Regions from separate parts of the Kitasatospora setae KM-6054 genome, predicted to be linked through region 1. Evidence: riboswitches for the same ligand, from Rfam matches in the RefSeq annotation. Region 1 holds a riboswitch; each other region holds the start of a gene.
The links. A riboswitch is a leader RNA that binds a small molecule or an ion and turns the genes downstream of it on or off. The one in region 1 is predicted to bind cyclic di-AMP.

Region 1 (4,491 bases):
GTCCGCCGGGGCGGACTTCGCGCCGGGCGGGGGCGGTGGGGCGACCGAGACGAACGCGGTCTCGCCGGGCAGCGCGTAGTGCAGCCGTTCCCTGGCCTGCGCCTTGACGTACTCCGGGTCCTGCCAGCGGGCCTTCTCCCGGCGCAGCTCGTCGACCTGCTGGCGGGCGTGCTCGGCCTTGGCCCGCTGGTCGGCGATCTCGCCGCGCTGGGCGATGTACTGCCGCGCCGGGTAGGCGAGTATCGCCACCAGGGAGCACAGCACGAGCACCAGCACGGTGGCCCGGCTGGTGAAGCGCGGTCGCGCCGCCAACCCGGGAATCCTCCACTTGGCCATGTCTGCTCGCCCCTCCTGCGCATGCCGGTGCCCCGGTCCCCACCCTACGCGGTGGGGACCGGGGCACCGGTCACAACAGGCTCGGTACCGGTCTCAGCCCTTGAAGCGGGGGAAGGAGGAGCGGCCCGCGTACTCGGCGGCGTCGTCGAGGATCTCCTCGATGCGCAGCAGCTGGTTGTACTTGGCGACGCGCTCGGAGCGGGCCGGGGCGCCGGTCTTGATCTGGCCGCAGTTGGTGGCGACGGCGAGGTCGGCGATGGTGACGTCCTCGGTCTCGCCGGAGCGGTGCGACATCATGCAGCGGTAGCCGTTGCGCTGGGCCAGCTCGACGGCGTCCAGGGTCTCGGTGAGCGAGCCGATCTGGTTGACCTTGACCAGCAGCGCGTTGGCGGTGCCGGTCTCGATGCCCTTGCGCAGGCGCTCCGGGTTGGTGACGAACAGGTCGTCGCCGACCAGCTGGACCTTGTCGCCGATCGCGTCGGTGATGGCCTTCCAGCCGTCCCAGTCGGACTCGTCCAGCGGGTCCTCGATGGAGACCAGCGGGTAGTCGGCGACCAGCTCGGCGTAGTACGCGATCAGGTCGGCCGAGGAGAGCGCCTTGCCCTCGAACTGGTAGGCGCCGTCCTTGAAGAACTCGGACGCGGCGACGTCCAGGGCGAGCGCGACGTCCTTGCCCGGGGTGTAGCCGGCCTTCTTGATGGCCTCGGTGATGAGGTCCAGGGCCTCCCGGTTGGAGTCCAGGTTCGGGGCGAAGCCGCCCTCGTCGCCCAGGCCGGTGGAGAGGCCGCGCTCCTTCAGCACGCCCTTGAGCGTGTGGTAGACCTCGACGCCCCAGCGGACGGCCTCGGAGAAGGACTCCGCGCCGATCGGGGCGATCATGAACTCCTGGATGTCGACGTTGGAGTCCGCGTGCGAGCCGCCGTTGAGGATGTTCATCATCGGGACGGGCAGCACGTGGGCGTTCGGGCCGCCCAGGTAGCGGAACAGCGGCAGGTCGCTGGCCTCGGAGGCGGCGTGCGCCACGGCGAGCGAGACGCCGAGGATGGCGTTGGCGCCGAGCGAGGACTTGTCCGGGGTGGCGTCCAGGTCGAGCATGGCCTGGTCGATGAGGCGCTGCTCGGTGGCGTCGTAGCCGACCAGCTCGGGGCCGATCTGCTCGATCACGGCGAGGACGGCCTTCTCGACGCCCTTGCCGAAGTAGCGGTTCTTGTCACCGTCGCGGAGCTCCAGGGCCTCGAAGGCGCCGGTGGAGGCACCCGACGGGACGGCCGCGCGACCGGTGCTGCCGTCGTCGAGACCGACCTCGACCTCGACCGTGGGGTTGCCGCGGGAGTCGAGGATCTCACGGGCTACGACGACATCAATGGACGGCACGAGGCATCTCCTAGCGGAAGCGGATGTGTGGTCGTTACGACCAGAGCCTAGCCGTACACCGCCGCTGGGCCACTCTCGGCCGGGCCCCGTCTCACGGTGTGGCCGGACTACCCCCCGGTAGTTCACCTGTTTGACGGCCGCCGCACCGCTCCCGGCGGCGCGAACCGCGCCGCGCGTGCCGGGGGCGGACGGGGTGTCAGGGGACGCGGCCCTCGTCAGGGCGGCGGCGGGGCCTCGTCAGGCCGCCGGCCGTGCGCGTCCCGGATGCCGGGATCCGGCGCCCCGCGGGGTCAGAGCGCGAGCACCTGGCCGGGGACGATCAGGTCCGGGTCGGCGCCGATCAGCTGGTGGTTGTCCCGGTAGATCCGCTCCCAGCCGCCGGCCACCTGCCGGGCGACGGCGATGCCGGAGAGCGTGTCGCCCTCCCGGACGGTGTAGCCGCCGGCGGTGGCGTCCTGCGGGGCGGCCTGCGGGGCGGCGGCGGGCTGGGAGTCGGTGGAGCGCGGCTGCTCGGCGGGCCGGGTGGGCGTGGCGGTGGGCTTGCCGCCGGGCTTGGCCGGCTTCGTCGGCGGCTGGCCCTTCGGCGGCTGCGGTGCGGGGGTGCGCTCGCCGGAGCGCGAGGCGGCGTCGTCGGAGACGTCGGCGGGCGCGCCGCCCTTGGCGAGTCCGGCCCGCTTGGAGCAGACCGGCCAGGCGCCGGGGCCCTGGCCGGCGAGCACCCGCTCGGCCACCGCGATCTGCTGGGCGCGGCTGGCCTGGTCGGCGCGGGCCGCGTACTGGGCGCCGCCGTAGGCGCGCCAGGTGGAGGAGGTGAACTGCAGGCCGCCGTAGAAACCGTTCCCGGTGTTGGTGTTCCAGTTGCCGCCGCTCTCGCACTGGGCGACGCGGTCCCAGGTGTCGACGGGTGCGGCTGCCGCTCCGGTGGCGGCGAGCAGGGGCAGGGCCAGGCCGACCGAGGCCACGCCGGCGGCGGCGATGACCTTCTCGGCCTTGGTACTACGGCGGTGACGGGCAGCGTTGGAGAACAGCACGGGACTTCCTCTCCGCACGCCTGCGAGGTGAGCTGTCGGGTTCGGACCGGGAGGCTGGCCCGGCCGCCGGACGGTTCGGACGCGGTTGCGCCCGCTCCTCGGCGGCTTCACCCCAAGCCGTTGGGACGACGGCGTTCACACTGGTTCCCCCGCTCCTGTCCGGTACCTGGTCGATGGCCCGAGGACGCGGCGGACAGGACTCGGCGTACCGCGGTCGGGGCCCGGCAGCTGCGGGCATGTCGGAGAGTAGGCAAAGCTGACGAGCAATCACAAGCTCATATCACCATGATCACGCCGAAATTACGGATCTTCGATTCGGGTATACGAACGATCCGCTTATGTCCTGATTTCTCCCGAGCAGGCGTGCGACGCGCGCCCCCGCCCCGGCGCGTCGTCGACCCGGTCGTACGGCGTGTCGGGTGGGTTGAAACGGCGTCAGCGGGGCGTGAAGGAGATCGGGAGGTCGCGCAGACCGCGCATGATCAGCCCGCCCCGCCAGCGCAGTCCGGCCGGATCGGCCGCCAGCCGAACGTCCGGAAGCCTGGTCAGTAGGCTGCCGATCGCGTACTGCCCCTCAAGCCGGGCCAGCGGGGCGCCGATGCAGTAGTGGATGCCGTGACCGAAACCGAGGTGCGGGTTGTCGGCGCGGGCCAGGTCGAGGGTGTTCTCGGCGGCGAACCGGGCCGGGTCGCGGTCGGCCGCGGCGAGCACCACCAGCACCGGGTCGCCGACCGGGATGTCCACCCCGCCGATGGTCAGCGGGGCGGTGGCGAAGCGCCAGGTCGCCAGCTCCACCGGGCCGTCGTAGCGCAGCAGTTCCTCGACGCCGGTGGCCAGCAGGCCGGACTCGCCGCGGGCCAGCGACCCCTGGAGCAGCGCGCGCTGGTCCGGGTTCCGCAGCAGCGCGTACATGCCGTTGCCGATGAGGTTGATGGTGGTCTCGAACCCGGCGAAAAGCAAGATGAAGGCCATCGCCGCGGCCTCGTTCTCGGTGAGGTGCTCACCGTGGTCGCCGGCCCGGATCAGGCCGGAGATCAGGTCGTCGCCGAGGTCGGCCCGCTTGCGGTGGATCAGGTCGGCCAGGTAGCCGCGGATCTGCTTGACGGCGCGGCCCACCCCTCCCCGCTTCCCGCCCGTGTGACGGATCATCATCCCGGCCCAGTCGCGCAGGTCGTCCTGGTCCTCGGGCGGGACGCCGAGCAGGTCGCAGATCGCGTAGATGGGCAGCGGGAAGGCGAACTCGTGGATCAGGTCGGCCTCGCCGCGGCCGGCGAAGGAGTCGATCAGCCGGTCGGTGATCTCCCGCACCCGCGGTTCGAACTCGGCCACCCGGCGCGGGGTGAACGCCTTGGAGACCAGCCGGCGCAGCCGGGTGTGGTCGGGCGGGTCGATGTTCAGCAGGTGGGTCATCAGGTCGGCCTGCCGCTCGCCCGGGATGCCGACCCGTCCGCTGCGGTGGGCCTGCTCGCTGTGGTGCGCCGGGTTCTTCGACAGCCGGGCGTCCGCCAGCGCCTGCCGGGCGTCCGCGTAGCGGGTGACCAGCCAGGCGTCGACCCCGCTCGGCAGGGTGGTGCGGTGCACCGGGGCGTGCTCGCGCAGCCAGGCGTACGCCGGGTAGGGGTCGGCCGCGAACTCCCAGGTGAAGAGTTGCGGATGGGCGGCGCGGGGCTGATCGGGCATGTCTTGACCGTATCGGGAAGCGCCGTCGCGTGAGTCTGGTCACCTGGTGGGTATTCCCTGTTGCGGAGCG
Region 2 (4,491 bases), 430 kb from region 1:
GGTCGGTCAGCTCCTCGGTGGTGCGGACGGCGACCAGCCGGCGCAGCTCGGGCAGGCCGCCGGCGACGTGCTTGTACAGCGAGGGGGTGGCGACCCCGGCCCGGGCGGCGACGGCGGCCAGGGTCAGCGCGTCGGCGCCGCGCTCGTCGATCAGGTCCAGGGCGTGGTCCACCACGGCGGCGGTGGAGAGTCCGGCGCGGGGCATCAGCGGGCGGCCTTGTCGTCGCCGTGGGCGCCGGCCCGCTCGGCCAGGAACGGCAGCAGGGCGTCGGCGACGGCCTGCGGGCGGCCGGCCATCGGGTAGTGGCCCGCCCCCCCGATCATCACCTTGCGGCCGCGCAGCGCGGCGGCCTGCCGGTCCGCGACCAGCTCCGGCGCGGGGAAGTCCGGGTCCTTCCCGCCCATCAGCACCAGCGCGGGCACGTCGACCGCCGCGCACCAGCCGACCGGCGCCGAGTCGCCCTTCAGGTAGCCGCGCAGCGCCGCCTTCCGGCCGGGCTCGCGGAGCATCGCGGACAGGCCGGCCCGGTAGGCGTCGAAGTCGGCGGGCCGGGCGCCGGCCGGGTAGTAGAACTTCTGCAGCGCGCCCCACAGCCCGGGGAAGGTGCTGACCAGCGGCGCGGCCAGGCCGAACAGCGCCTTCTGGAAGCCGTTCAGCGGCAGGTTCTCGACGAACGCGTCGATCAGCACCACCCCGCCGGTCCGCTCGGGGGCGAGCGCGGCGGCGCGGACCACGGTGGCGCCGGTGTACGAGCTGCCGACCAGGACGGCGCCGCGCAGGTCCAGGTGGGCCAGCAGGGCGGCCAGGTCCCCGGCGATCGCGGCCGGGGTGTGGTCGGTGAAGCCGGTCGAGGACTCGCCCATCCCGCGCAGGTCCATGGTGACCACCCGGTGCCCGGCGGCGGACAGCAGCGGGACGAGGTGCCGGTAGACGGCGCGCTGGTCGAGCATGCCGGGCAGCAGGACGACCGGGACGCCGGCGCCGGGGGCGTCGTCGTAGGCGATCCGGCCGCCGGTGACGTCGAGGTACCGGGTGGTGGTGCCGGTGGTGCTGGTCATCGCGGGCCTCCTGGGCGGGCGTGGTCCGGCGCACCGGGCGCTTCCGGCCCGGCTGCTGCCGATAGCCATAAAGCTAAGGCTAATAGCCTTAGCCGTCAACCCGGCGCGGTCGCCCGGCGCGGTCGCCCGGCGCGGCCTCAGATGCCCTCCACCCGGTACGGGTCGTGCTCGGAGATCAGCTTCTCCAGTCGGGCCTGGTCGACCCGGCTGGTCAGCGCCCCCTCCTCCTGGCGGTCCCGGACCACTTTGGCCAGCGTGAACGCGGAGGTGACGACGTAGAGCAGGCCGACCGCGAGGAAGGCCCGCATCCAGGCGCTGACCGGGAGGTAGGCGATCCCCAGGGCGAGGGCGACCAGGGCGAAGCCGAAGGACGCGACGGCCTGCAGGAAGTACGCGGAGGTGGTGCGCTGCGGCACGGGTGCGGTCATGGGCCCAGGGTCCCGCCGGGTCGGGCGCCGGTCGTGAGTACGGATACTCATCCGGCCCGTCACGATCCGTCACCCGGGCCGGGTGGCCGAAAACCCGGTGGTCGACAAACCGTCACAAACCGCCCGTAGGGCGTCAGGAAAGTTCCACCGCACCTCGGCAGGCGCTTGGAATCATGGGGTCCATAGGATTAACGTTTGATAACGCAGCGCGGTCGGCAACGCCGTAACCATGCGGCACCGTGCGCCACGCCTAATCCATCCGGGCCCGTCCTCGCGGACGGCCCAGGAGCCGGGGAACCACGTTCCACCGGGGTGAATCGGGACGGCCCTGGGCCCGACCGTAGGAGACCTTCCACCTCCGAACCCGTCAGCTAACCCGGTCGGCGGCAGGGAAGGAAGGAGCGCGCCCCCGTGGCGTCGACCTACACCGAGAGCACCGGCACCCAGCTGCTCGACCACCCGGCCGAGACCGAGGCCGCCCGGCACCGGCTGCCCCGCCAGCCCCGCACCGGCGCCCCGCTGCTGGGCGTCACCGCGATGACCGCCGCGCTCAGCGCCACCGGCCTCGCCGCCGCCCCCGCCGTCCAGGCCGCGACCGCGCCCGCTCCGGTCAGCGCCGCCGACCAGGCCGCCGACGGCCCGCTCGCCGCCGACCCCGGCCTCGCCCTCGCCGCCCGCATCCTGCAGCAGGCCGACGGCCAGCGCACCGCCGCCGACGAGACCGCCCGGGTCGCCGCCGCCGAGGAGGCCGAGGCCAAGCGCGCCGAACGCGAGGCCGAGGCGGAGGCCGCCACCGGACGGCCCGAGGCCGCGCTGCCGGTCGCCGGCTACCGGCTCACCGCCGAGTTCGCCCAGGCCGGCGCCCACTGGGCCCACCTGCACACCGGCCTGGACTTCGCCGCCCGCACCGGCACCCCCGTCACCGCCGTCGCCGCCGGCACCGTCACCGCGGCCGGCTGGTCCGGCGCGTACGGCTACCGGGTCATCCAGACCCTCCCCGACGGCACCGAGCTCTGGTACTGCCACCTCTCCCGGATCAGCACCCCGGCCGGTCCGGTCACCACCGACACCGTCCTCGGCACCGTCGGCGCCACCGGCAACGTCACCGGCCCGCACCTCCACCTGGAGGTCCGCCCGGCCGGCGGCGCCCCCGTCGACCCGCTGCCCTGGCTCCGGCAGCTCGGCCTCCAGCCGTAGCGCCCCGCCGCCTCACGCCCCGCGCGGGCCGCGCGGGAACGCCGCCAGGGCGAAGAGCAGGCCGCCGGCCAGGAAGAACGGCTCGTAGAGGAAGGTCGCGAAGCGGGCCATCGCGTCCAGGCCGGCGGGCGAGCTCCGGCCCAGGGCCAGGGCGATCCAGTCCGGGACGGACGGGACGGCGTGCGCCACCAGCAGCAGCGCGGTGCCCCGGGCGGCCACCCGCAGCGGCCGGGCCGGCAGCCGGGCGCCCCAGGGGCGGACCAGGGCCAGGGCCAGCCCGGCGGCCGCCGCGCAGAGCGGGACCGCCACGACGTCGATCACCAGCAGCGGGGTGCTGTCCCGCACCGACAGCCCGTCGGGCAGGCCGAGCCGGCCGCCCAGCAGCCAGTACAGGTGCACCAGCGCGAACAGGGCGGACCAGGCGGCGGCGGCGTACGCGGCACACGCGGCGTACGGGACGCGGACGGTGCGGGCGGTGCGGGCGGTGGAGGTCATGGCCCCCACCCTGCCGCCGGGCGGCCGCCGGGCGGATCCTCCGCACGTACCCGGCGGGTGGCCCGGCAGGGCGATCTCCCGGCCGTCCGGGGTCGTCCGGGGGGACGAGCCCGGCCCCGGCGGACCCTCAGTACTCCTCGGGGGCGAGGTCGGGGAACTCCTCCAGGAGCAGCCGCGGCAGCCCCGGGACGGTCCACTCGCCGCACAGGTCGATCGCGGCCTGCGCCACCGCCTCCTCGAACTCCTCGAACCCGCCCGCGAGTTCGTCCGGCATCGGCAGGCCGCGGGCGGACCGTTCGGCCAGGTTGCGGTAGCTGCGCCGCATCAGGCCCTGCTCCAGCAGCCGGCGGGCCCCGTCGGTGGAGACGCCGATCAGCAGCGGGCGGCCGGGCTGGTCCCACTGGCCGTCGCCGTCCAGCCCGGGGAGCCGGTCGAAGGCGGCGAAGCGGTCAGCCTCCGGGAGGGCGCGGAACGCGGTCAGCCAGGCCCGGACGGCGTCCGGGTCGTCGACCGGCACCTCGTCCGCGCGCAGCAGCAGCGCGTACAGCCGGGGCCAGGTCACCAGGTCGGCGCGGCGCAGCAGGGAGAGCAGCACCTCGCCCTGCCAGTCGGTCTCGGCCCGGAGCTTCTCGGTGCGCTTGGTGTTCAGCCGGCGGGCCGCCCGCTGCCACTCGATCAGCAGCCGGACCGCCGCCGGGTACGCCGCCGGATCGCCGTCCGGCTGCACGTACAGGTGCAGCTGCTCGTACAGCAGGTGCTCCAGCACCGGGGAGGTCAGCTCCGGCAGGCCGTCGTGCAGCCGGGCCCCGCCGAGCTCCAGCAGGGTCAGCACCGTCCGCACCGCGGGCTCGGGCACCGGGTCGAGGCCCTCCTCGGCCGCCCAGCTCAGCAGGTCGTCGGCCCGGGTGCGGGGCAGCAGGTGCAGGTCTTCGTCGTCCACCCCGGTACGGTAGCCGGTCCCCGGCGGGCCGCCCGGCAGGGTCGGCGGCGGGCGGGCGGGCGTGCGGGCGGCGGCGGGCGTGCGGGCGGCCGGCGGGCCGCCCCTGGGCCGGGCACCCCGGCGGGGCGGGGGTTAACCCCACCACGGAGTCGGCAGCAGGCGTCATTACGCCGGGTGGGGCCGGGGCGGCAGATTGGTACGTGTGCCCGGCACCGCCGACCGGCGGAGCCGCCCGACGAGCCGAAGGACCGCGGATGTCCACCGCCGATCACCCCGCCACCACTCCCGGCGGTCGCCCCGACCAGCCCGGCTTCTGGCGCGCCCCGTTCTCCCGGCAGGGCTTCCGGGAGCTCGGCTACGCGCTCACCGGCC
Region 3 (4,491 bases), 2.2 Mb from region 1:
CACGGTCAGTTCGGGCTGCCGAATCGTCATGACGCCTCGCCAACTGTCACTCCGCGACAGCCGCGAACCGATACGGACCGGACCCGGCATGTCCCCGGCGGCCGAAACCCACCGGGCCGACCGCCCCCGCTGCACTCGGTGCCACCCGGCCCGTCGACGCGGGCACCGGTGGTGGATAAGGTCGGTCCCCATGGCCGGCAGCGCGCGTCCCAGTGCGACGGGCCGGGGCGGCGCGCCGTCCCGCGAACCCGTGACGGCCCGGCTGCGCGGCGCGCTGTACCGGGCCCGACGCAGGCTGCGCCGGGCCGGCGTCGACTACTTCCGCGGCGACGGCGCCGACTGGGTGGCGTTCACCGCGCTCGCCCTGGCCGTCCCGCTGCTGGTGCTGCTCAACATCCTCGCCCCGGACTGGGCCCCGCCCACCGCCCTGGTGCTCCCGGTGCTGGCCGGCGCGCTGCTGCTGCGCCCCGGCACCCTGGTGCTGCTGTACGCCGTCGCGGCCCTCGGCCTGGTCACCGAGTCGGTGGTGCACACCGGCGAGCAGCTGGCCGCCGACCTCCCCACCGCCTACAGCCACGGCGTCAGCCCCGGCGCCGCCCTGGTGGTCGGCGCGGTCGGCGTCGCCGGGCTGCTGGTCGCCCAGTTCCGCCGTCGGATCGGCGTGCCCTGGCGCGGCGGCTCCACCATGCTGTTCGACCTGCGCGAACGGATCCGGGTCCAGGGCCGGTTCCCGCAGCTGCCCGACGGCTGGCACACCGACACCGCGCTCCGCCCGGCCGGCGGCCAGTCCTTCTCCGGCGACTTCATGGTCGCCGCCCGCACCGGCCCCGGCGGCCGGGTGCTGGAGACCGTGCTCGCCGACGTCTCCGGCAAGGGCATGGACGCGGGCAGCCGCGCCCTGCTGCTCTCCGGCGCCTTCGGCGGACTGCTCGGCTCGCTGCCCGCCCACGACTTCCTGCCCGCCGCCAACGGCTACCTGCTGCGCCAGGACTGGGCCGAGGGCTTCGCCACCGCCGTCCACCTGGTCATCGACCTGGACACTGGCGAGTACGAACTCCTCTCGGCCGGCCACCTGCCCGGCATGCACCGGCTGGCCGGGGCCGGCCGCTGGGAGGTCAAGGAGGCCGAGGGCCCGCTGCTCGGTGTCTACGACGGCGCCAAGTTCGAGGGCGTGCGCGGCGTCCTGGGCCCCGGCGACCTGCTGATGCTGTGCACCGACGGCATGGTCGAGATCCCCGGCCGCGACCTCGGCGAGGGCATGGACCGGCTGATGGGCGAGGCCGACCGGCTGGTCGCCACCACCCCGGTGAGCGGCCGCTCCGGCGCCGCGGTCCGGCTGATCGACAGCGTCGCCAAGCACGTCAACGACGACCGCGCCGTGCTGCTGGTCTGGCGCCGCTGAACCCCGGCCGCGCGCCGTCCGGACGCTCCCCGTACGCTCTCCGTACCCGCCCCGTACCCGCTCCGTCCGGCCGTGCGCCAACTGTGGTGGACCGGTGTGGAATCGCCCGGCACGGGGTGCCCACGGAGTGTCAAACCCGAACGTTGATCTTCGGCCAATTCCGTTGCCCCACCCGCCCCGTGGGCCACGGCCCGGCTGCCTGCCGGTTTGCCCCCGCGGGCCCCGCGGACGGCCTCCCGCCGACGCTCCGTCAGGACCCGTCCGCTATCGTCGCGGACGGCGAAAATCAGTCCCAGTACGCGGGTTGGGGCCCCCGGTGACGGGGCAAGTCCTTTACGCACTCCGCACGAGCGACCACACTGAGTCCGGATGGAGTGGTGGGGACACGGGGGGCAGGGGCCGGTTTCCGCCTGGAACCATCGCCGGTTCCGACCCGAATCCCCGCCACGAATCGAGGAAGTGAGTCCCCGTGGCCTTCTCCGTCTCCGCCCTTGTCCTGTTCGGCATCATCGTCTTCATCTTCATCCGCAACAAGCAGCTGAAGGGCGGGCACGCGGTCATCGCCGCGCTGTTCGGCTTCATGCTCAGCCAGTCGACGATGGCCGGGCCGATCCAGCAGTTCCTCCAGTCGGTCTCCAAGGCGATCGCGGGCATCGCCGGCTGACCCCCCCGAGACCCCTCCCGGACGGCCGCGGGACCTCCTGCCCCGTCCCGAAGTCCCGTCCGCGGGTGACCAGGGTCACCCGCCCCGTCACGCCTGGTCGGCGCCCGAACGCGCACGGTGACCGAAGTCGCCCGCTGTACGCCGTTCGTGGGCGCACCGTCATGATCCCGTACGCGCAGCGCGGCCTGCCGACGGCGGAGCGTGACCTGGCGGACCGTCAGCCCCCTCCCGGGTCCGGGAACGGGGCTTTTCGGCGCTTGCCAGCTCCGCGAGCCGTGGGTTTTGCTTCCTCCGCAGCCCGGACATCGGCCGGGTGGGCCACCGAGCGGAACGCCTAGTCCTGCCGTCGCTCGGTGCCGACCAGAACACCACGCCACGGCAGGAGCGGGGGAACCACAGGTAGTACGCCGGGCCCGGAACGCACGGGAACGGCTCGGGGTGAAGCCGCGGAGACGCGGCCGGGCAACTCTCGCCCGAACCCGACAGCTCACCTCGCAGGCGTCGGAGAGGAACAGCTTCATGTCCGCTCAGGGCAAGCACCGCAAGCCGCGCCTGGCCACCGTCGTCCGCATCGCCATCGCCACCGGCGTGGCCGGCGCCGCGATCGGCCTCCCGGCCACTGCCGCCTCCGCGCACGGCACCGCCGACCACCAGGACGGCGGCCGCTCGTGGGCCAACGTCTCCGTCGACGCGACCCCGGTCGCCGACACCGCCGCGGACAGCGCCTCCAGCGCCGCCCCGGCCGCCGACCAGACCTACCGGGTCGTCTCCGGCGACACCCTCTCCAAGATCGCCACCGCGAAGAACGTGGACGGCGGCTGGGAGAAGCTCTACCAGGACAACCGCTCGGTCATCGGCGGCAACCCGGACCTGATCCGCCCGGGCCAGCAGCTGACCCTCGGCGGCCAGGCCGCCGCCGCGTCCGCGCCCGCGTCCACCTCCTCGGACACCGCCGCCGCGGCCGCGCCGAAGACCTCGACCGGCACCGCCGCGAAGACCCAGGCCCAGACGAAGACCCAGACCCAGGTCCAGACCCAGACGAAGACCCAGACGAAGACCCAGACCCAGACCCAGAAGTCGACCTCGTCGTCGTCCTCCGCGGCCTCGTCCTCGTCGTCCGCCGCGACCGCCTCCTCCGGCTACGTCGCCCCGGCGCCGGGCAGCGTCACCACCGGCTACAAGGTGGCGGGCTCCAACTGGTCCAGCGGCTACCACACCGGCATCGACTTCCCGGTCTCCACCGGCACCAGCCTGAAGGCGATCGCCGGCGGCACCGTGGTCTCGGCCGGCAACGGCGGCGCCTACGGCAACCAGGTCGTCATCAAGCTGGCCGACGGCAAGTACGCCCAGTACGCGCACCTGTCCTCGATCTCGGTCTCGGCCGGCCAGGCCGTGACCGCGGGCCAGCAGATCGGCCTCTCCGGTGCCACCGGCAACGTGACCGGCCCGCACCTGCACTTCGAGATCCGCACCACCCCGGACTACGGCTCCGACATCGACCCGGTCGCCTACCTGGCCGCCCACGGCGTCAACGTCTGATCCCCGGCACCACTCCCCGGAGGCCCCGCGCGAGAACCACCGCGCGGGGCCTCCGGGCTTCGCCGGGGCGCCCGGCCCCGGAACGGCTCCGGCCCGGCTGCGGAACGGCGAACGGCCCCGACCACCTGGGTGGTCGGGGCCGTCGGCCTCGTGGAGCGGGTGACGAGAATCGAACTCGCGTGACCAGTTTGGAAGACTGGGGCTCTACCATTGAGCTACACCCGCAGGGGAACGCCCGGCACCGCCCCGGAGGCGGTGAGGACTGGCCTAGCGTACCTGGTCGGGTCGGTGGATTGCACACTCCTTCCGCCTCGTCGGCTCGTCGATATCGCCCCGGTCGGGGGCGGGTCGGCGTGTACTCTTCTGCTCGGCACCACGGGGTGTGGCGCAGGTTGGTAGCGCGTCCGCTTTGGGAGCGGAAGGCCGTCGGTTCGAATCCGGTCACCCCGACCGTGTGCGGCAGGGTCTCGTCGGTGGGCGGGGCCCTGTTGTCGTTGCGGCGTCGCCGTCGCCGTCGTCGCGGCCCGCGCCCGTCCCCGCTCTTCCCGTTCCCGCCTCCCGGCCCGGTCCGTCCGGCCGGACCCCGGTGCCGGGCACAGCCGCTTTCGTGGTACCGGTAGGATGGATCGCTGGCGGTAGTACGGACAGCATTGCAGCCCCAACCGCCTATCGCCCTGACCGCAAGCCCCCTAGGAGACCCAACCGTGAAGAGCGCCGTCGAGACTCTGAACCCGACCCGGGTTCGACTTATCGTCGAGGTGCCCTTCGAGGAGCTCAAGCCCAGCCTCGACGCGGCGTACAAGAAGATCAACCAGCAGGTCACCGTTCCGGGCTTCCGCAAGGGCAAGATCCCGAACAAGGTGATCGACCAGCGCTTCGGCCGGGG
Region 4 (4,491 bases), 2.8 Mb from region 1:
CCGCGTTGTACGTCTCCGAGGCCCGCTCGGCCTCCTCGTAGAGCTGGTCGACCTGCTGCTTGACCTCGGCCCGGTTCGGCGGGTCGGCGGGGCTCAGCGGGGCGGCGGCGGCCCCGCCGACGGTCAGTCCGAGCGCGCTGGTCGCGGCGGCGGTGAGCGCCAGGGCCCGGGCGATGCGCTGGACACCGGGCAGTGGGGTGCGGCGGGGCACGGACACGCGCGACGGCTCCGTTCTGCGGCCGGCCTCCGCCGCCGTCCGCGGTCGGACGGCCGTCCTCGCGGGGGCCCGGGGGCAGAGGTTAGCGAGTCGGATCGATCCAGTCCAAACCCCGACAGCCCCGAATATTTGACCCCCAATCGGACATCCGCACGGGAACGGCCCGGCACCCCTTGGGGGCACCGGGCCGCACGTCCCGCCGGGGCCCCGAACGGGCCCCGGGCCGGGTCAGATCCGGACGATCCGGTTGATCGGCATCGCGGTCGCCGACTCGTAGCGGACCTGCGCGCCGGTGTGCGGGGCGTGGATCATCTGCCCGTTGCCGACGTACATCCCGACGTGGTGCTGGTCGCCGTAGTAGATGATCAGGTCGCCCGGGCGGGCGTTGGCGATGTCGGTGCCCAGGCTGGTGCCGGCCCCCGCCTGCGCCTGGGAGGTGCGCGGGATCGACACGCCGGCCTGCTTGTAGGCCCACTGCATCAGGCCGGAGCAGTCGAAGCTGCTCGGCCCGGCGGCGCCGTACGCGTACCAGCTGCCCAGCTTGGAGACGGCCGCGCCGACCGCGTTGCCGGAGAAGTTCGAGGGCGCGGGCGCGTCCAGCGCGGGCCGGTCGGTGCTCCGCGAGGCGCGGTCCTGCGAGGCGGCGGAGGCCGCGGAGGCCGCGGCGTCGGCCTTCGCCTTGGCGTCCGCGGCGGCCTTGGCCTCGGCGGCGGCGATCTGCTCGCGCTCCTGCTGGGTCAGCGTGTTGAGCAGCTCCTGGGCCTTGGCGAGCTTCGCCTGGACGTCCGCCTTGTCGGCCTGCAGGGCCTTGGTGGTGGTGTCCAGCTCGGCGAGCTTGCTCTCGGCCTCCTTGCGCTGCGCGTCGAGCTTGGACTGCTCGTCCTTGAAGCTCTTGAGCAGGTCGGCCTGGGTGGAGCCGACCACGTTCAGCGCGCCGGCCTGGCCGAGGAAGGCGTCCGGGGTGCTGGAGAGCATCAGCTGCATGGTCTGCGGCATGCTGCCGGTCCGGTACTGCTCGGCGGCGATCCCGGCCAGGCTCTCCTGGACGGTGGTCACCTGCCCCTGCTGCCGGGCGAGCTGGTCCTGCAGCTGGCCGACCTGCTTCTGCAGGTCCTGCTGCTTCTCGACCGAGGCGTTCAGCGCCTCGGTCTTGATCTCGGCCTCTTCGTTGAGCTGGTCGACCTGCTGCTTGACCTGGTCCTTGGTCGGCGCGGGATCGGCGTGCGCCCCGCCCTGGGCGGAGAGCGCCACGGCGGCGGCGGCGGTCGCAGTGAGAATCGAGACCCGGGCACGGCTCGCGGGCTTGGGACGACGATGGGACGCCACGAAGGCGGACTCCTTCTTCCTCGACCGCCTACCGGGTGAGCTGACGGGTTCGGGCTGGAAGAGATTGCCCTACGACGCCTCACCGGCCGCGCGCGGCGGCCGACCTGGCGCCGATTCACCCCGGGGGAACGTGGTTCCCCGGCTCCGTTCGACAGCACCCCCGCAGGGGTATCCCCGTCAGCAGACCCGGTGTTGACGGTCTGCCCGCTGCGTCACGGACTCGGCGGCGACCCCCGCCGCCGCCCCCCTTGGGCGATCGACTCTGCGGTGGTCGAGACATGACCCTAGTAACCGATCCGTGATCCGCTCAAATCTTTGTCGGAAAAAAATCTGATTCTGAATCAAACACCCGGCAAAATGTGACCGATAGTGAGCACTTCATGACGCAGGGCGTAGCAATTCTCATGATGTGGTCCAGAAGCGACAGACCCGGACGTGTCGCAGATCACAAGGGGATCTCGGCCCGCCCGGGCGTGTCACTATGCGTCAGTTGTCGCCCGGTGGGGCGTTTGTCCGATTCGTCGGCCCGTCAGACCGGAAGCCGTCGGACCGGCGCGGGTCAGACCCGGCGGATGGTCGAGATCGGCAGGGTGTCGACCTTCATCACCTTCACCACGTCGCCGGTGCGCGGCGCGTGGACCACCATGCCGTCGCCGATGTACATGCCGACGTGGTGCCGGTCGCCGTAGTAGACGACCAGGTCGCCCGGCTGCGCGTTGTGCCAGTCGGTGCCGACGTTCACGCCGTAGCTGCCCTGCGACTGCGAGGTGCGCGGCAGCGAGACGCCGGCCTTCGCGTACGCCCACACCATCAGGCCGGAGCAGTCGAAGGTGTTCGGGCCGGTGGCGCCCCACACGTACGCGGAGCCCTGCTTGCCGAGCGCCGCCGCCACCGCGGTCGCGGCGTAGCCGCTGGCCTGCGGCAGGGAGGCCGGGTCGACCCGGTTGGAGCTGCGCGAGGCGGTGCCGCCGGTGTCCCGCAGGATCGCGGCGCGGTCCGCGGCGCTCAGCTTGGCGAGCAGCTTCTGCGCCTCGGCGAGCTTGCCGTTGACCTCGCTCTTGGCGTCGTTGAGCGCCTGGGTCTGGGTGTCCAGCTCGTGCAGGACCTGGGCGGCCTCCTGCTTCTGCTGGTCCAGGCGGCGCTGCTGCTCCTTGAGCGACTTCAGCGTCTCGGCCTGGGTGCTGGCGGCCTGGTCGAACGAGGCCGCCTGGGCGAGGTACTTGTCCGGGTTGGACGAGAGCATCAGCTGCATCGACGGGTCGACGCCGCCCTGCCGGTACTGGTCCCCGGCGACCGCCGCGAGGCCGGAGGAGAGCTCGGTCAGCTGCTCCTGGCCGCGGGCCACCTGGTCCTGGAGGTCGTCGGCCTGCTTGCGCAGCTGGTCGGACCGCTCCTTGGCGCCGTTGAACTTCTCGGCGGCCTGCTCCTGCTCCTCCAGCAGCTTGTCGACCTGCGCCTTGACCTCGTCCTTGTTCGGCTGGGCCGGGGCGGCGTGCGCGCCGGCCTGGGCCGTCAGGGCGACCGCGGTCGCGGCGGCGGCGGTGAACACGGAGATCCGCGCACGGCTCGGCTGCTTGGGACGCCGGTGGGAGGCCAAGGGGGAGCTCCTTCTTCCTGCTGGACTCACCCCAACGAGTGATGGTCCGGAATATAGGTTTGACGCCAGACCCTAGTGAAGTCCCTGCCTCCGCGTCCACTCCCGGGGGGCTTCCGGTCCCACCGCCCCGCCCCCTTTCACAAGGCCGTCACACTCCGGCCGCCTCCGGGCCCCCTGACCGCCCCTCAGCTGCGGGAGAGCCGGTTCAGCAGCAGCACCGAGGCCACCGGCCGCGCCCCGGCCTTGCGCACCCCGTCCGCGACCTCCTTGTCCGCGGAGACCACCACCACCGGACGGCCCTGCGGCTCGGCCCGCACCAGTCGGCGGATCAGCTCGTCCGCGGTCTCCCCGGTGCGGCTGAACCGCACCCGGACCCCGCGCGGCGGCGCCATGATCACCGGCACGTCCAGGTCCTGGCCGTCGAAGACGCAGGTCACCTCGGCCTGGGTGCGCTGGGCCAGCATCGCCAGGCCGCCCAGCAGCCGCATCCGCTGCTGCTCCAGCGGCAGTTGGGGATAGCCGGTCTTGGTCACGTTGTAGCCGTCCACCACCAGGTGGACCTGCGGGATCGCCAGCAGCTGGTCCAGCAGCGCCGGGTCGTCCTCGGCCAGACCGCGCCGGGCCACGTCGTGCGGCGAGGCCGAGCCGGGCTCGACCGCCTCCACCAGGTCGGCCGGGCGCAGCGCGGTGACCGGCAGCGCCAGCTCGCGCTGCAGGCCCTGGGCGGACTGCAGCACGGTGTCCAGCAGCAGGCGCAGCCGCATGTCCTCGACGCTGCGGCCCTCCCGGACGGTGCGCCGCCCGCTCTCCACCGCGGCCTCCAGCTCGGCGACCCGGTGCCGCAGCCGCCGGGCCTCGCCCTCGGCGGCGCTGCGCTCGGCCCCGGCCGCGGCCCGGGCGGCCTCCAGCTCGGCGGCCAGCCGGCGGCTCTCGGCCTGCGCCCGGCGGGTGTCGGCCTCCAGCGAGCGGACCTTCTTGCGCAGCGACTCCGCCTCCTTGCGGACGCCCTCGGCCTCGGCCCGCTGCCGGTCCAGCTCGGCCCGGGCGGCCGTCCTGGCCTCGGCCAGCTCCTCCTGGAGCCGCTCGGCCAGCCGGGCGGCCTCGGCGGCGGCGCCCTCGGCGTCGGCCCGCTCGGCCTCCTCGCCGGCCTCCTCGACCAGCCGGGCCCAGCCGGACGGCCGGACCAGGTAGGCGGCGGCCGCCACGTCCATCGGGTCGGCGGCGGCCGGGACGGTGCCCGACTCCAGCGCCTGCACCAGGTCGGGCTGGCCGAGCCGCAGGCGCTCGGCTATCCGGACCCGGAACGCCGGGTCCGACTCCAGCGCGGCGGCCAGCGCGGTCGCCGCGTACT

Region 2: linked by a shared signal. The riboswitch ahead of KSE_RS21135 (M23 family metallopeptidase) and the one ahead of KSE_RS45900 (LysM peptidoglycan-binding domain-containing protein) in region 1 are both predicted to bind cyclic di-AMP.
Region 3: linked by a shared signal. The riboswitch ahead of KSE_RS12920 (M23 family metallopeptidase) and the one ahead of KSE_RS45900 (LysM peptidoglycan-binding domain-containing protein) in region 1 are both predicted to bind cyclic di-AMP.
Region 4: linked by a shared signal. The riboswitch ahead of KSE_RS10700 (C40 family peptidase) and the one ahead of KSE_RS45900 (LysM peptidoglycan-binding domain-containing protein) in region 1 are both predicted to bind cyclic di-AMP.

The regions. Positions count from the first base shown of each region.
Region 1 covers NC_016109.1:5,176,468-5,180,958, reverse strand. The annotation lists gene KSE_RS23065 (FtsB family cell division protein) at 1-312, opposite strand, end outside; gene eno (phosphopyruvate hydratase) at 430-1,710, opposite strand; gene KSE_RS45900 (LysM peptidoglycan-binding domain-containing protein) at 2,001-2,741, opposite strand; cyclic di-AMP (ydaO/yuaA leader) riboswitch at 2,745-2,942, opposite strand; gene KSE_RS23050 (cytochrome P450 family protein) at 3,177-4,421, opposite strand.
Region 2 covers NC_016109.1:4,749,120-4,753,610, forward strand. The annotation lists gene KSE_RS21120 (TetR-like C-terminal domain-containing protein) at 1-205, opposite strand, end outside; gene KSE_RS21125 (alpha/beta fold hydrolase) at 205-1,059, opposite strand; gene KSE_RS21130 (YiaA/YiaB family inner membrane protein) at 1,197-1,487, opposite strand; cyclic di-AMP (ydaO/yuaA leader) riboswitch at 1,725-1,888, shown strand; gene KSE_RS21135 (M23 family metallopeptidase) at 1,899-2,684, shown strand; gene KSE_RS21140 (DUF3995 domain-containing protein) at 2,697-3,179, opposite strand; gene KSE_RS21145 (hypothetical protein) at 3,307-4,119, opposite strand; gene KSE_RS21150 (sensor domain-containing protein) at 4,374-4,491, shown strand, end outside.
Region 3 covers NC_016109.1:2,931,978-2,936,468, reverse strand. The annotation lists gene KSE_RS12930 (PP2C family protein-serine/threonine phosphatase) at 191-1,402, shown strand; gene KSE_RS12925 (hypothetical protein) at 1,872-2,066, shown strand; cyclic di-AMP (ydaO/yuaA leader) riboswitch at 2,428-2,580, shown strand; gene KSE_RS12920 (M23 family metallopeptidase) at 2,586-3,605, shown strand; tRNA gene KSE_RS12915 (tRNA-Gly) at 3,757-3,830, opposite strand; tRNA gene KSE_RS12910 (tRNA-Pro) at 3,982-4,055, shown strand; gene tig (trigger factor) at 4,310-4,491, shown strand, end outside.
Region 4 covers NC_016109.1:2,418,149-2,422,639, forward strand. The annotation lists gene KSE_RS10695 (C40 family peptidase) at 1-217, opposite strand, end outside; gene KSE_RS10700 (C40 family peptidase) at 446-1,543, opposite strand; cyclic di-AMP (ydaO/yuaA leader) riboswitch at 1,554-1,710, opposite strand; gene KSE_RS10705 (C40 family peptidase) at 2,103-3,140, opposite strand; gene KSE_RS10710 (NYN domain-containing protein) at 3,326-4,491, opposite strand, start outside.